One region of the Streptomyces sp. NBC_01257 genome, then DNA from elsewhere that is predicted to be linked to it. Evidence: riboswitches for the same ligand, from Rfam matches in the RefSeq annotation. Region 1 holds a riboswitch; the other holds the start of a gene.
The links. A riboswitch is a leader RNA that binds a small molecule or an ion and turns the genes downstream of it on or off. The one in region 1 is predicted to bind cobalamin.

Region 1 (7,671 bases):
CCACTTGATCTGGGTGCTGGGGTTGGTCTGCCAGTCGGAGCCGGCGGACGCCATCTTCGAACCGGGCAGGGCCTGGACCAGGCCGTAGGCGCCGGAGGAGGCGTTGGTCGCGCTCGGGTTCCAGCCGCTCTCGTGGCTGACGATGTTGCTGAAGCACTGGAACTGCGCGTCGTCACCGATCATCGACTTCGCCGTGTCCTGCGCACTCGCGGCAGCGGACGTCGGCGCGGCGGTGGTGGCCGCCATGGCCGGGGAGACGCCCAGAGCCACACCGGAGGCACCCAGCAGCACTGCTGCACCGGCGACGGCGGACTTGCGACGGGCGAGGATGTTACGGGCGAACGACACAGGGAACCTAACGTCGGGTACGGGGGAGTCGCGTGCTCCGGTCCGAATCCTGCGTGGACCGTTGCGCGTTGACCGCTGTCCGTTCCGGTGGACGCTGCGGTGCTCGGCGACATCTCCATGGTTAGCCGCGCCGTTCAACGACCGCAACGACCCCCGGTACGACCCCGCCTCGCACCCCGGGCCGAAGGTCCCGAACCGCCCCAAACCGCGTCATAGCAGGTCGGAGGGTGCGCAACGGGGTCCAGTGGACGCTCCTCGCGCCTCCTAACCCGCTTCGTACAGGACCAAGGTCCTGTGGGTGCCCTCACTCCTCCGGGACCCCGAATGTGACCTGGGCCTCGAAGGCCGCGCGGCGGGTGGCCCGGCGCAGCGCCTTCAGCAGCGCGGTTCCGACGGTGAGTGTCAGGACGACGGTGAGCACGGCACGCCCCAGGTCCCAGCCCAGCGAGGTGGCCGTGCAGTACGCCAGGAACCGCACCAGGTTGTCGGCCAGCGCGTCACCGGGATGGAAGGAGATGCCCGAGCCGAGCCCCGGCACGATCGTCCACCCGTACAGATTCATGACCGTCCCGTACGCGAACGACGCCACCGCTCCGTACGCGGCGAGCATCAGCAGCTCGGCGCGCCCGCGCAGCCGGTCCGGCCCCGGCAGCATCCCGGCGCCCATGGCGAACCAGCCCATGGACAGCATCTGGAACGGCATCCACGGACCCACTCCGCCGGTCAGCAGCGCGGAGGCGAACATCGTCACCGAGCCGAGCACGAAGCCGAAGCCCGGCCCCAGCACCCGCCCGCTCAGCACCATCAGGAAGAACATCGGCTCAAGCCCCGCCGTGCCCGCCCCCAGCGGCCGCAGCGCGGCACCGACCGCGGCCAGCACCCCCAGCATCGCCACCGCCTTCGCGTCGAGCCCGGCGTCCGCGATCATCGCGACCACCACCCCGACCAGCAGCGGCAGCAGCGCGGCGAACAGCCACGGCGCGTCCTGCGAATGCGCGAGCCCGGAGTCCGGGCCGGCCAGCAGCGGCCAGCCGAAGGCGGCCACCCCGATCGCGCTGATCAGCACCAGCGCGGCGACGGCCCGCGGCCCGAGCCGCACCGGCCGCGCGCCCCGGACCTTCGTGCCGGTCATGCGTCACCGTCCAGCGCCGCCCGGACCTGGGACACGGTGAGCCACTCCTGCGGGGCGAGGATCTTGGCGATCTGCGGGGCGAACGCGGGGGACGACACCACGACCTCCGGCGTCGGACCGTCCGCCACCACCTCTCCGTCGGCGAGGATCACCACCCGGTGGGCCAGCTCGGCGGCCAGCTCCACGTCATGGGTGGCCAGCACGATCGCATGGCCCTCGGCCGCCAGCGTGCGCAGCACCGCGACGAGCCGGGCCTTCGCCGCGTAGTCCAGACCGCGGGTCGGCTCGTCCAGGAGCAGCAGCGGGGGCCGGGCGGTCAGCACGAGCGCGAGCGCCAGCGCGAGCCGCTGGCCCTCGGACAGATCCCGGGGGTGCGTGGCGTCCGCCACACCCGGCAGCAGCTCCGAGACCAGGGCCCGGCAGCTGCCCGGCGCGGCGCCCGCGTCGGCGTCGGCCGCCGCGCACTCGGCGGCGACGGTGTCCGCGTACAGCAGATCGCGCGGCTCCTGCGGTACGAGCCCGACGCGGCGCACCATCTCGTGCGGCGGGGTGCGGTGCGGGGTGCGGCCGCCGACGAGGACGGTGCCGGAGGTGGGCTCGACCATGCCGACGAGGGCGCCGAGCAGGGTGGACTTGCCCGCGCCGTTGCGCCCCATCAGGGCGACGGTCTCGCCCGGGGCGACGGTCAGGGTCACCCGGCGCAGCGCCTCGACACGGCCGCGCCGCACCGCGAGACGCTCCACGCGGGTGGTGGCGTCGGCGTCCGGCCCGGGGGCCTCCTGCTGCGGGGCGCGGGCGAACAGCCGGGCCAGGGCGGACCGCCGCGGCGCGGGGTGCGGAGCGGGCACCTGCGGGGGAAGCCGCCGGGCTTCGCCGCTGCCGCCGACCGGTCCGGGCGTCACGCCCGCCAGCCGCTCCCGCATCCCCTCGGCCCGGCGCCGGGCGTCGCGGACCGACAACGGCAGCGGATCCCAGCCGGCCGTCCGCCCCAGCGCCACCACCGGTGGATGCACCGGCGAGAGCGCCATCACATCGGCGGGCGCCCCCATCACCGGGGCGGCGCCCCGGGACGGCAGCAGGACGACCTGGTCCGCGTACTGCACCACCCGCTCCAGCCGGTGCTCCGCCATCAGGACCGTCGTCCCCAGGTCGTGGACGAGCCGCTGGAGGACCGCGAGAACCTCCTCGGCCGCCGCCGGGTCCAGCGCGGACGTCGGCTCGTCCAGCACGAGGACCCGGGGATGCGGGGTCAGGACGGAACCGATCGCGACCCGCTGCTGCTGGCCTCCGGAGAGCGTGGCGATCGGCCGGTCGCGCAGCGTGGCGAGGCCCAGGAGATCGAGGGTCTCCTCGACCCGCCGCCGCATCACGTCCGGGGCGAGGCCCAGCGACTCCATGCCGTACGCCAGCTCGTCCTCGACCGTGTCGGTCACGAAGTGGGAGAGCGGGTCCTGGCCCACCGTGCCGACCAGATCGGCCAGCTCACGGGGCTTGTGGGTGCGGGTGTCGCGCCCGTCGACGGTGACCCGCCCGGTCAGCCGGCCACCGGTGAAGTGCGGTACGAGCCCCGACACGGCACCCAGCAGAGTCGACTTGCCGACCCCCGAAGGCCCGACGAGGAGCACCAGCTCACCCTCCGGAACGGTCAGATCGACCCCCGACAGGGTCGGGTGCCCGACCCCCTCGTACTGCACCGAAACATCGTCGAACCGGATCACACCTGCTCCTCGAAGCCTGTGGGGGAAGGCGCGGCGGGCGAGCCTGTGGGGGACGGCGGGACGGGCGCGACGACCGCCGGCAGCAGTCCGGTCAGCACCGCGGCGGCGGGCCACAGCGGCAGCACGGGCGCGGTCAGCGGTACGACACCGGGGTGCAGCGCCGCCGGATCCGCGCTGCCCGCCCAGATCATCGCCACCGCGACCGCCGCACCGGACCCCGCGACCAGCCAGGCCCTCGCGCCCCACCGGTCGGGCCGGTAGCGGGTCCGCACAGACCGCGCCCCGCCGAGCCGCAGCCCGGCCATCGCGGCGACGAGCCCGACGGCCAGCAGCGGCAGCCCGTACACCGCACCCTGCGCGGCGAGCAGCCCGTACGTACCGGCGCAGACTCCGAGCAGCCCGCCGAGCGTGAGGACGTTCGTGGTGTGCCGGACGGCGGCCGGCACGTGGGCGGTACGCCCGTAACCGCGCGCGTCCATCGACGCGGCCACCGCGACCGACCGCTCCAGCGCGCCCTCCAGCACCGGCAGCCCGATCTGGAGCACGGCCCGCACCCCGCCGGTCGGCCGGCCGCGCAGCCGCCGGGCGGTCCGCAGCCGCACCACGTCGGCGACCATGTTCGGCGCGAACGTCATCGCGACGACGACGGCCACTCCGGCCTCGTACAGCGCACCGGGCAGCGACTTCAGCAGCCGGGCCGGATTGGCCAGCGAGTTCGCGGCGCCGACACAGATCAGCAGCGCGGCCAGCTTCGCCCCGTCGTACAGCGCGAACAGCAGTTGCTCGGCGGTCACCCGACCGCCGATCCGCACGCCCTTCGCCCACTCCGGCAGCGGCACCTCGGGCAGCGTGAACACGACATGCGTCCCCGGGATCGGGGAGCCGAGGAAGACGGAGAAGAGCAGCCGCACCCCGATGACGAACAGCCCGATCTTGATGAACGCCCCGTAAGAACGGGCCCACGGAGCGTCGGTGCGCCGCGCGGCCACGACGTACCCGGCCACGCCGACCAGCAGGCCGAGCAGCAGCGGGTTGGTGGTCCGGGATGCGGCGGTGGCGAGCCCGAGGGCCCACAGCCACCAGGCCCCGGCGGGCAGCGCGTTGCTCCGGGTGGCGACGGGCGCGCGCCAGGCCCGGAACGGGCCGGCCGCGGCGCCCGTGCCGCCGGCCGCCGTCCGCCCGGTCATCCGCGGCGGCGGCGGGCCTGCGCGACTGCGGCGATGCCGAGGAGCAGGACGGCGCCGATCCCGACGAGAACCCCGGCGGACGGCCCGCCGCCGTCGGACCCGCTGTCGCCGGCGGGAGCAGAGGCCTTCTTGCTACTGCCCCCGGTACTGGCCCCGTCCCCGTTCCCGGACACCTGCTCACCGCAGCCGGAGGCCGGGTAGCCGGAGATCGCGCAGAGCAGCGCGTCACTGCCGTAGCGCAGCGGCTTGGCCACCGAGGCGAGGGCGTCCGCACTGCTCGCGTCCTCGGGGACCTGCGCGCACACGCTCCGCCGCGCGGGCGGAGTCTCCCCGTCCGGGGCGTCGGCGGCCGTACCGGGGTCGATGACGAGCGCGACCCGCTTGGTGCCGTCCTTGGCCGGGGTGTCCGCGCAGATCTTCGCGAAGTCGGGGGCGCGGCGCGGCTTCGACGCGTCCTGCGAGTCCGCGCTCACGGAGAACCGGAAGCCCTGCACCGAACCGTCGTCCGGACGCACCAGCGACGGCCCCTGGGTGGCGTAGGCCCACCCGGTGCCGGAGCCCTCCCAGAACGACCAGTAGCGGTAGCCCGCTGCCTGGGCCGTGCCCGCACCGAGCACGGCCAGGAAGGCGCCCAGGAGCAGGACCACCAGCGGCGCGGCGGCACGTCCGGCGCGCCGCGGGGGCTGCCGGGTGGCGCTCACAGCTGCTGGTTCTTGCGGCGGCCGCTGATCAGGAACCCGGCGCCGGCGCCGACGGCGAGGCCGATCCCGACGAACCACCAGACACCGCCGATCCCGTCCCCGTCGCCGCTGTCCTTCTTCTCCTCCTCCTTGGTCTCGGACGCCGTCGGCTTCTTGACCGCGGCGGGCTCGGGCCCGGTCGCGTTCAGCTGGGCGACGAGGTCGGCGCCGCCGAAGTCGTGGACGTCGGTGCCGGTGGCGTGGGCGGCCATGACGAGCTGCGCGTACGCGGCGGGGCCGTTCTCCTTCGCCCAGGCAGCGGAGTTCTTCTCCAGCCACTTCACGGAGGCGGCGGCCTTGTCCTTGTGGCCGGAGGCGGACAGCGCGACGACCGCGTCGGCGGTGTTGCCGAAGTCGGGCTGCGGGGCGCTGTCCTCGGCGCCGGGCATCGGCGGGGAGTCGAGGTGACCGGACTCGGCGAGGGCGCCGGCGAGGTAGTAGGCACCGTTCTGGGCGGCCTGCTCGGGCTTGGCCACGGCGCCCTTGGTGCAGGTGGGGTCCTTGACGGCGGCGTTGTTCCCGACGACGAGCCCCTTGCCGAGCGAGCCGAGGACCGCGGCCGCGGTGGCGTCACCGTTGGCGACGAGCTTGCCTGCCTTGTCGGGCTGGTAGGCGAACGCGCCGCCGTCCTTGCCGCCGCAGGGGATGGCGAAGGTGAGCAGGGCGTCGTACGGCGTCTTGCCGCCGTCCGTCGTCACATCGCCGAGCTTCTCCCCGGCCCGGGCGAGGGCGCCGATCACGATCGAGGTGGAGTTCGCGTCGCTCGGGCCGCCGGCGGTGTAACCCCAGCCGCCGTCCTTGTTCTGTACGGACTTCAGCCAGGACACCCCGTTGTGCACGAGGTCCTCGTGCCCGCGGACCTCGTGCAGCGCCTGTACGGCGGCCGCGGTCGCATTGGTGTCGATCATGGTCTTGTCGTCGCAGGCCACGGACGGGTCCGGACGGTACGCGGGGAACGCCCCGCTGTCGCACTGCTGCCCGATCAGCCAGTCGACGGCCTTGGCGGCGGGCGTGACGCCCACGGCGCGCTGCGAGGCGAAGGCCAGCGACTGCCGCCAGACCCCGTCGTACGTCGGGTCCTTCGTGCCGTACAGCCCCGAGGGCAGGGCCACGGACGGCGAGGGGGAGGGGGACGGCGCGGCGACTGCGGCCGGGGCTGCGGCCGCACAGAGCACGGTGGCGGTGGCGGCGAGCGCGGCTGCGCTGCGGCGTACGGTCATGGCGGGCGGGGCCTCTCCTGGGGGAACCGGGCACAGGCACACACAGGCACCCAGCTCCGGCTCCGCATACCTCGACGGTGCCGGCCGCCGGGGGTTCCCGACGGCACGAGCCGGTCACAACTCGGACAGGGCATTCCGACTTCCGCGTGGACGCGGTCACGGCTGCGAGCCAGCGCCGGATTCGCACCGGCTTCCCCCTGAACGGGCATGATGACGACCTGCCCACTCTACCGGGAGGCCGCTGAGGCCCCCGGCCCGGGCGCCGGAGGCGGGGGCGGCGCGGCGACGGAGGCTGCCCGCCCGGAACGCCCGGAATAGTCCATGGCCCTTTCGAACAGTGATCGTTAAACTGCAACCGGCTTATGAATCAGGCGGGTTGAGGGGCGGCGGACGGGCATGACGACAGGTACCGGGGGATTCCCCCCGCCCCCTTCCCGCCCGCCGGGCACCCCGCCGCCCCATCCCCCCGTGCCACCGGCGCCACCGCGCACGGATCCGCCCAGGTGGGCGTGGTGGGTCGGCGGTATCGCGATCCCCATGATCGGCATCGTGGCGACGGTGATCTTCAGCAACAACCCCGACCCCGCCCCCGCAGCGTCCCCGGCCCCCGCCTCCAGCAGCCCGCGGTCCGAGCCCTCGGCCCCGTCCAGCCCGGACCACGCCTCGGCGGAGACCGAATCACCCACCGCGACCCCGAAGCCTTCGGTATCCCCGAGCCCGGGCGACACGGCCCCCGCGGACACCGACCTCACGGCACCGGCCGGGTACGGGGACGCGGTCAAGACGATGTGGGGCCTGGCCCCCGCCCCCTGCAACCAGGACGAACAGCAGCTGGTGGACCTCGACGACGGCATGAGCCGGGTGGAAGCCCTCGTCAAGGGCGACCTGATCGGCGTGGCCAAGGACCCCGGCGGGGCAGAACTCCTCTACTGGCCCGACTCCTGCAACGACAGCAACAACTACCGGCTGCGCGCACTGCCCAACACCCGCGTGGGCCTCCTGCGGGACGGACTCCCGAAGTCCTTCGAGTCCTGCGAGGCGGCGTCGAGGACCGGCTTCGGACCCCTGGACCTGCTCGACAGCTACGACCGCGAGGGGCGCGGCTTCGTCGAGGGCGCGGCGCTGTGCTCCGTGACGGACCAGGGCGCGGTCTCCATGGCGTTGATCGAGAACATCGACGACTCGTCGAACGAGGCGTCGGTGAGCGGCACGCTGTACGTGTGGCCGAAGAAGTCCTGACCGCGGAGACGGAAGCCGCCCCCTACAGCACCCGCACCTCGCCCTCCGGAAGCTTGCTCCACCAGTGGTGGTAGCGGCTGTAGACCT
Region 2 (7,671 bases), 5.4 Mb from region 1:
TGGAGCCTCAAGTTCTTCGAGTAGAGCGGCGGGGGCCCGTGGAACCGGAGCGGGCCGGTGTCCTCCCGGAAGCGGCTGATGGGCGCGCGCCGCGCGAGCGGAGGAGCGTGCGTCTCCGAGGCAACGGGAGTCAGGACGAACAGCGCTGAGCCCGGACCGTGGGGGAACGGTCCGGGCTCAGCCGGCTGTCGGGCCGGGTGCCGTGGATGCAGTGCGTAGGCATGTCCAACAAGGGCACATGAGTTCCAATGGGAGGAGGCATCATGAAGCCATTGGACTCTGCGCCCCTGGACACGGAGGGCGGCAGACCCGTCGAGCGCGGTGCGTCCGCGCCCGCGGCGGAAGGCGTGAGCCGGGAGAGGACGCACCCGCCGGCCGATGAGAACGCGGGGAACCCGAAGGGGATCGAGGAAGAGGATCCCAGGGAGCGGGTCAACCGCCGCTGGAACGAGATTCTGCAGGAGACGAGGGTCGCACAGACCGGTATCCAGATCCTCTTCGGCTTCCTGCTCAGCGTCGCGTTCACGCAGAGATTCGAAAGGCTGGGTGACTTCGACCACCGTGTCTACGTCATCACTGTCGTCCTCGGTGCCGCCGCCATCGGAGCACTCATAGCGCCCGTCGCGCTGCACCGGTTCCTTTCCGGCTCCCGGATGAAGGACGAAGTGGTGGCCGTCGCAGGCCGGTTCATGGTGTGCGGCATGGTCCTGCTCGCACTGACCATCGGCTGCACGCTCCTTCTCCTGCTGCACACCGTACTCACCGACCTTCTGGCGGAGATACTCGTCGGCGCCGTCATGGCGTGGTTCGCAGGGGCCTGGTTCGTACTCCCGCTCATCCTCAAGATGCGCTCGGGGCGCCGCGACGACTGAGCGACCGGGAAGCGGCTGCGGGGCTGCGGTTCGAGCCGGGCGGGGGAGGGGGACCGACGATCCCCGTCCTGTGCCGGCGCTTGAATCATTCGCGCTCCGGCTTGATCCTTCCCCCACCCACCCGGATCAAGAACGCAGGTCACGAGCCCTGGTTGGAGCAGCTCCGCCCCGCAAGGGTGAGTGAAGCGAGCGGTGGCTCGCGGACTCGGAAGGGAGCAACACACCGACGTATGCCGGCGGCCGGACGGGCGGCCCAGCCTGCCGTGCGGTGCGCACGAGCGTGACCAGGGGCGTCTGCCGAATGCGATGATGGCCGACGACAGGGCGACGGCGGTCCGAGGAAGCCGGTGTGAATCCGGCGCGGTCCCGCCACTGTGATCGGCGAGCGGATCCCGGAAACTCCACTGCCCCACGCGGGTGGGAAGGACGGGGCGAGCTGCGACCCGAGAGCCAGGAAACTCACGCGGTCGCCTCCTCGACGGACACCGGGGCGGATCTCCCCGGAGAGAGGGCGGTTCGGCGTGCCCGAAAGGCCGAACGAAGGAACCTCCGACGACGCCGTGGCGGCGCGGACGGTGGCCGACCCGATACCGTGCCGGATCGTCGTGTGCCGCGACTGCTGTTGCGGCAGCGCAAAGGTGACCGGAATCGATCACGCAGCGCAGACGGCGCGACTGCGCTCCGAGGCACCCGTACGTGTTTCCGCCTGCCTCGACGTGTGCGACCAGGCCAACGTCATCGTGGTGCAACCCTCCGCCGCGGGCCGGGCCGCCGGTGCCAGGCCGGTATGGCTGGGTCTGGTCAACGACCCGGAAGCCACCGAGGACATCGCGGCCTGGGTACGCGCCGGCGGCCCCGGTGTCGCCCCGCAGCCGGAGATCCTCGACCTGTACGCCTGCCCGCCGCCGCGACGGCGGGCGACCTTCTAGGCTCGCCTCGTCCGCCCACACCGGGACACCGGGCCGCGGCACAGCTCGGGTTTCCTCAGCCCCCTCGCGAACCCCGAGCGGACCACCGACCGCCACCGGGCGGTTCCCCGGTACCGGTCAGCTTTCGACCTCGCTGCCGTCGCCGCCCCAGAGGGTGTGGAAGGTGCCCTCGCGGTCGGTGCGGTGGTAGGTGTGTGCGCCGAAGTAGTCGCGCTGGCCCTGGGTGAGCGCGGCAGGGAGGCGTTCGGCGCGCAGGGAGTCGTAATAGGCGAGGGTGGCGGCGAAGGCGGGCGTGGGGACGCCCTGGGTGACGGCGGTGGCGATCACGGCGCGCCAGTCGTCCTGCGCGGCGGCGATCTCCTGGGCGAAGCTCTTGTCGGAGAGGAGACTCGGCATGTCGGGCTGCGCCTCGTAGGCGCTGGTGATGCGGTCCAGGAAGGCTGCCCGGATGATGCATCCGCCGCGCCAGATCGCGGCGACCTTGCCGAGGTCGATGTTCCAGTCGTACTGCTCGCTGCCGGCCGCGATCTCGTGGAAGCCCTGGGTGTAGGCGACGATCTTAGACGCGTACAGTGCCTGCTCGACCTGGTCGGCGAACGCCGCCGCCTCGTCCCCGTCGAGCTCGCGGACTGCCGGTCCGGCGAGATGGCGTGAGGCGTCCCGGAGGGCGGCGTGGCCGGAGACCGAGCGGGCGAAGACGGCCTCGGCGATGCCGGAGACGGGAACGCCCAGGTCGAGAGCGATCTGTACGGTCCAGCGGCCGGTGCCCTTCTGCTCCGCCCGGTCCTGCACGATGTCGACGAACGGCTTGCCGGTGGCGGCGTCGGTGTGGGACAGGACCTCGGCCGTGATCTCGATCAGATACGAGTCGAGGCGGCCCGTGTTCCAGCCGCGGAACGTCTCCGAGATCTTCGCGGGGGAGTATCCCGCGACCGTACGCAGCAGGTCGTAGGCCTCCGCGATGAGCTGCATGTCGGCGTACTCGATGCCGTTGTGCACCATCTTCACGAAGTGACCGGCGCCGTCCGGCCCGATGTGTGTGGTGCAGGGTGCGCCGTCCTGCGCCTTCGCCGCGATCTTCTGCAGCATCGGCCCCAGTGACTCGTACGATTCGGCGGAACCGCCCGGCATGATGCTCGGCCCGTTCAGCGCCCCCTCCTCACCGCCCGAGATGCCCGCGCCGACGAAGTGGATGCCGCGCTCGCGCAGGTCCTTCTCGCGGCGCCGGGTGTCCTCGAAGTGGGCGTTGCCGCCGTCGATGATCACATCGCCGTCGTCCAGCAACGCGGCGAACTCCTGGATCACCGCGTCCGTGGGCTCGCCCGCCTTCACCATGACGACCAGGCGCCGCGGCCGTTCCAGCGCGGCGACGAACTCCTCCGGGGTGTGCGCGGCCACGAAGGTTCCCTCGTCGCCGAACTCCTCCACCAGTGCGTCGGTCTTCGCGGCCGTGCGGTTGTGCACCGCGACCGTGTAGCCGTTGCGGGCGAAGTTGCGGGCCAGGTTGCGGCCCATCACCGCGAGTCCGGTGACGCCGATCTGCGCAGTGGCGCTCATCTGTCTGCTCCTGCTGTCTGTCGGGGAGGCGGGGGAGACCGGGCCGCCGGAGGCCTGGGGGCGGCGGCGGGCCCGAGGTGCTGCGCTGTCCAGTATGGATACGAGGACGGGGGACGGCCTGTTCAGCGCCGGGGCCGGACGGCTGACAGCCCGCCCCGGCACGGCGGGCGCCCGTACTCACGGCGGGCGCCCGTACTCTGTCGTGATGCCGGACCCCGACGCGCTGTCACGCGCCCTGGACGACGAGGGCACCCCACCGCTCAGGCCGCTCCCGCAGGACGCCGCGGACCTGCTGCGGGAGCTGTCCGCGCCACCGCGGCTCGCGGCGCACCTGCGTCTCGTCCACGATGTCGCCGTGCAGCTGGCCGACTGGGTGGTGCTCCACTGCCCCGGCCTGCCCTTCGACCGCGAGGCCGTGCTGTTCGGGGCGGCCACCCACGACGTGGGCAAGGTCCTGCACCCCGCCGAGCTCACCGGACCCGGGTCCGCGCACGAGGAGGCCGGGCGGGACCTCCTGCTGTCCCGCGGTTTCGCCCCGGCCCTGGCCCGCTTCGCCGGCACCCACGCCTCCTGGACCGACCCCGGTGCGGGTTTCGAGGACGTGCTCGTCAGTACCGCCGACAAGATCTGGAAGAACAAACGCGTCACCGCACTGGAGGACCTGGTCGTCACCCGTCTGGTCCGCGCGAGCGGCAGGGAGCGGTGGGAGGAGTTCCTCGCGCTCGACGAGATCCTCGGCAGGATCGGTGACGGGGCCGACCGGCGCCTCACCCACCAGGCGTCCTTCCCCGTATACGCCTGACGGCGCCACCCGCAGGGGATCGGCGTCGCCCGCCGGACAGGGGCCGGGCGCGACCGCACGTCAGGCCCGGCCCGGACGCCGCCGCACCGCCTTCCGCGTCCGAACGCCAACCGGACGCACCCGGCCGTAGTTCACCAACTCTTGACACTCCCTCAGCGACGGCGCAACACTGACCACACTTCGGAGAGCGCTCTCCCGTCGGAATCCGGGCCCCGGCCCGGGCTCGATCGGAATTCGCTCCCGGCGCGCGGCCGCACCGGCACCAGGCCGGTACCGGCAGTACCGACACCTGATCCGCACCTGCACCATCCAGCACCACTCTTTCCCCGCGCCGCACACCCGATGGGTGCGGCGCAGAGCGGCATGGAGGTCCGCATGGAGACAAGACCGGCAAGACCCTCACCGGAACGACCCCGTCCGAGAGCGCGGCGCAGCACGAGGCTCGTATCGATCCTGGCGGGTGTGGCGTCCCTGGCCCTGGTGGCCATGGGATTCAACGCGATCACGGATGCCGGCCGCGCCGACGCGGCACCCCGTGCGGCGGAACGCCCCGCAGCGGCGACCCATGCGATGCAGGGCCACGTGATGGCCGCGGCCGCGCCGGTGGCCTTCGGGGACGACCCGGACGGCGACGGCTACATCCCCGCCGTCCCGCCGGTCACCGGCGTCCAGCCGTCCGCGGAACTGCCCCCGCACCGCTACTTCCACGAGTTCCAGGCGAACTGCTCGGTCAACCACACCGCCCCGGACGACCCGATCGTCTTCCCCGGTCAGGCCGGTAAGTCCCACAACCACACGTTCATGGGCAACGACACCACGAACGCCAACAGCACCACGGCGTCCCTCGGCGCGGGCGGCACCGCATGCAAGGCGCCCGGTGACCTGTCCGCGTACTGGATGCCGACCCTCTACAACGGCGACAAGGAGGTCCGCCCCGTCGGGCCGCAGACCATCTACTACAAGGCGGGAGTCACCGACTACACCAGCGTGCGGCCCTTCCCGAAGGGGCTGCGGTTCGTCGTCGGCAGTCCGATGCAGACGGCCGAGCAGTTCCGTGACCACCCGGGCATGGTCGAGGGCTGGGAGTGCCAGAACCAGTACCACAACGTCGACTTCCCGGCGTACTGCCCGACCGACCGCGATGTCCAGCTCAACATCCGTATGCAGGCCCCCAGTTGCTGGGACGGCCTGCACCTCGACACCCCCGACCACCAGGCACACATGGCCTATCCGAAGGCTCAGGGCGCCAACCAGAACGTCTGCCCGGCCTCCCACCCCGTCGCCCTGCCGATGATCGAGTTCAAGATGGCCTGGCCGGTCAACGGCGACATGTCGAAGGTGAGGCTGGCCAGCGGCACCGGTCACAGCTTCCACTACGACTTCTTCAACGCCTGGGACGACGCCACGCTCGACGCCCTGGTCGACCACTGCATCATCGGTGGCCTCCAGTGCGACGCCCGCGGCTACGACCAGACGAACGCGGACCGCGGCGCCGCGCTCGACGAGAACTACGAACTTCCCTGATCCAGATCCAGAATCCAGATCCAGGATCCGGGTTCAGGATCCGGGTTCGGAGATCCAGATCCTGAACCCGGCCCTGACCGGACCGGACCGTGATTCGATCCTGGATCACCCCGGATCGCTCTTCTCGGTGGCCGCCTGACGTCCACCGAGGAGAGCGCTCTCCGTGCGCCTACGTGTCGTCCCCGGCCCGTCATCGCACCTCCTGACTGCCCGCGCCGTCCCACTCCCCGCTGTCGGCGCGGTGCACAAGCCCGCGGTGGTCACGGCCATCCGTGACCACCGCGGGCTGATGACCTGCGCAGCCGGGACGCACGCCCCCAGCGCTTCCGCCTGTGTATATTCGGGGAAAAGCTAAGGGGTCTAGGCAGCAGTACGTCGACGGGGGTGGGGATGGTTCGCGCGGGGCTCACGACCGACCGGGTCGTGGCGGCGGCGGCCGATCTGGCCGACTCGGCCGGCTTCGACAAGGTCACCATCTCCGCGCTGGCCCGCGGCTTCGGCGTCAAGGACGCCAGCCTGTACTCCCACGTGAAGAACCTGCAGGATCTCCGCACCCGGGTCGCGCTGCTGGCCGCGGGGGAGTTCATCGACCGGATCGAGGCGGCGGTGGCCGGCCGGGCCGGGAAGGACGCGCTGATCGCGTTCGCCGACGCCTACCGGTCCTTCGCGCTGGAGTGCCCGGGCCGGTACGAGGCGACACGGATGCGGGTCGACCCCGCCGTCGTCGCCGAAGCCCCCGCGTACCACCGCACCATCGAGACCACCTCGTCGATGCTGCGTGCCTACGGCCTGACGGAACCGGATCTCACGGACGCGGTACGGCTGCTGCGCAGCACCTTCCACGGATTCACCGCCCTGGAGGCCGACGGCGGATTCGGTGCGCCGCGGGCCGTGCAGACGTCCTGGGAGCGTGCGGTCGAGGCCCTGCACTTCCTGCTGGTGAACTGGCCGTCGGCGACCGGCGGGGCCGGACGCCGACCGTGAGGCCGTCCCGTGACCGTCGTGCGTCATGCCGGTTCGACGGGCAGCCACAGTTCGCAGGTCGCGGTGGTGAAGTCGTCCGCGCGTTCGAGGACCGCGACGATCGAGGGCCCTGACCGCAGGCGCCAGGGGTTGGAGGGGAACCACTCGGTCGCGGTCGCGGCCCAGGTCGTCTGCAGGGCCTGCGGATGAGGCCCGGTGGTGCGGAAGACCGCCCACCGGCCGGCCGGTACCTCGATGGCGTCCAGGTCGTCGGGGGCCGACGTGTCCCGCGAGACGGCGACCCCGTGCAGGTAGGTCAGTTCGCTCCCCTCCGTTCCGTCGGGGTCGACTTCGTCGCTGACCTGCAGCAGGCCCGCCGGTTCGGTGTCGCCGAGGGCCTTCAGCCGGGGGTGTTCCTCCGGAGGCAGTGACGTGATGTGCTGCTGGATGTGCGGGTTGACGCCCCGGTGGATGAGCGGAACCCGGGCTGCGTGCCCGATCAGGCGGAACGCGGGGCGTTCGACGAGGCGGGTGTCCATGGGGATGCTCCCTTCGACGGTCAGGCGGATCCTGATCCGTGGTTGTGTGCGCAGAGGACCTCCGTCGCGGCGCACGTCACGGGGCCCGGCGCCGTGGACCGCGCGGAACGCGCGCCCGAACGCCTCGGTCGAGCCGTATCCGTGCCGGACAGCGATGCCCAGCAGGTCGTCCTCGCCGCGGATCACGTCCGCTGCGGCGACGGTCATGCGGCGTCGGCGTACGTACTCCGACAGCGGCATACCGGCCAGTGACGAGAACATCCGGCGCAGGTGGTACTCGGTCGTGCCGAGTTCCCTGGCCAGCCGGCCGACGTCGAGCTCCTCGGTGAGGTGTTCCTCGACGAGACCGACAAGCTGGTTGAGTACCGAGATCACGAGGTCTCCTTTCGACGCCAACCCTGCCGTAAGGACGCCGGCCGCACCCGACCGATGCGGTTCGATCCGGTCAGGTGCCTTTTCGGCGGGTGACGGAGGCGGCAAGGAGT

Region 2: linked by a shared signal. The riboswitch ahead of OG408_RS35895 ((2Fe-2S) ferredoxin domain-containing protein) and the one ahead of OG408_RS12160 (prenyltransferase/squalene oxidase repeat-containing protein) in region 1 are both predicted to bind cobalamin.

The regions. Positions count from the first base shown of each region.
Region 1 covers NZ_CP108472.1:2,869,111-2,876,781, reverse strand. The annotation lists gene OG408_RS12185 (transglycosylase SLT domain-containing protein) at 1-348, opposite strand, end outside; gene OG408_RS12180 (ECF transporter S component) at 653-1,480, opposite strand; gene OG408_RS12175 (ABC transporter ATP-binding protein) at 1,477-3,198, opposite strand; gene OG408_RS12170 (energy-coupling factor transporter transmembrane component T) at 3,195-4,385, opposite strand; gene OG408_RS12165 (SCO2322 family protein) at 4,382-5,086, opposite strand; gene OG408_RS12160 (prenyltransferase/squalene oxidase repeat-containing protein) at 5,083-6,345, opposite strand; cobalamin riboswitch at 6,456-6,591, opposite strand; gene OG408_RS12155 (hypothetical protein) at 6,883-7,584, shown strand; gene OG408_RS12150 (winged helix DNA-binding domain-containing protein) at 7,607-7,671, opposite strand, start outside.
Region 2 covers NZ_CP108472.1:8,239,057-8,246,727, forward strand. The annotation lists gene OG408_RS35885 (glycoside hydrolase family 43 protein) at 1-24, shown strand, start outside; gene OG408_RS35890 (DUF6328 family protein) at 264-872, shown strand; cobalamin riboswitch at 1,210-1,333, shown strand; gene OG408_RS35895 ((2Fe-2S) ferredoxin domain-containing protein) at 1,433-1,801, shown strand; gene gndA (NADP-dependent phosphogluconate dehydrogenase) at 1,919-3,358, opposite strand; gene OG408_RS35905 (HD domain-containing protein) at 3,564-4,160, shown strand; gene OG408_RS35910 (DUF1996 domain-containing protein) at 4,536-5,684, shown strand; gene OG408_RS35915 (TetR/AcrR family transcriptional regulator) at 6,075-6,668, shown strand; gene OG408_RS35920 (AraC family transcriptional regulator) at 6,692-7,561, opposite strand.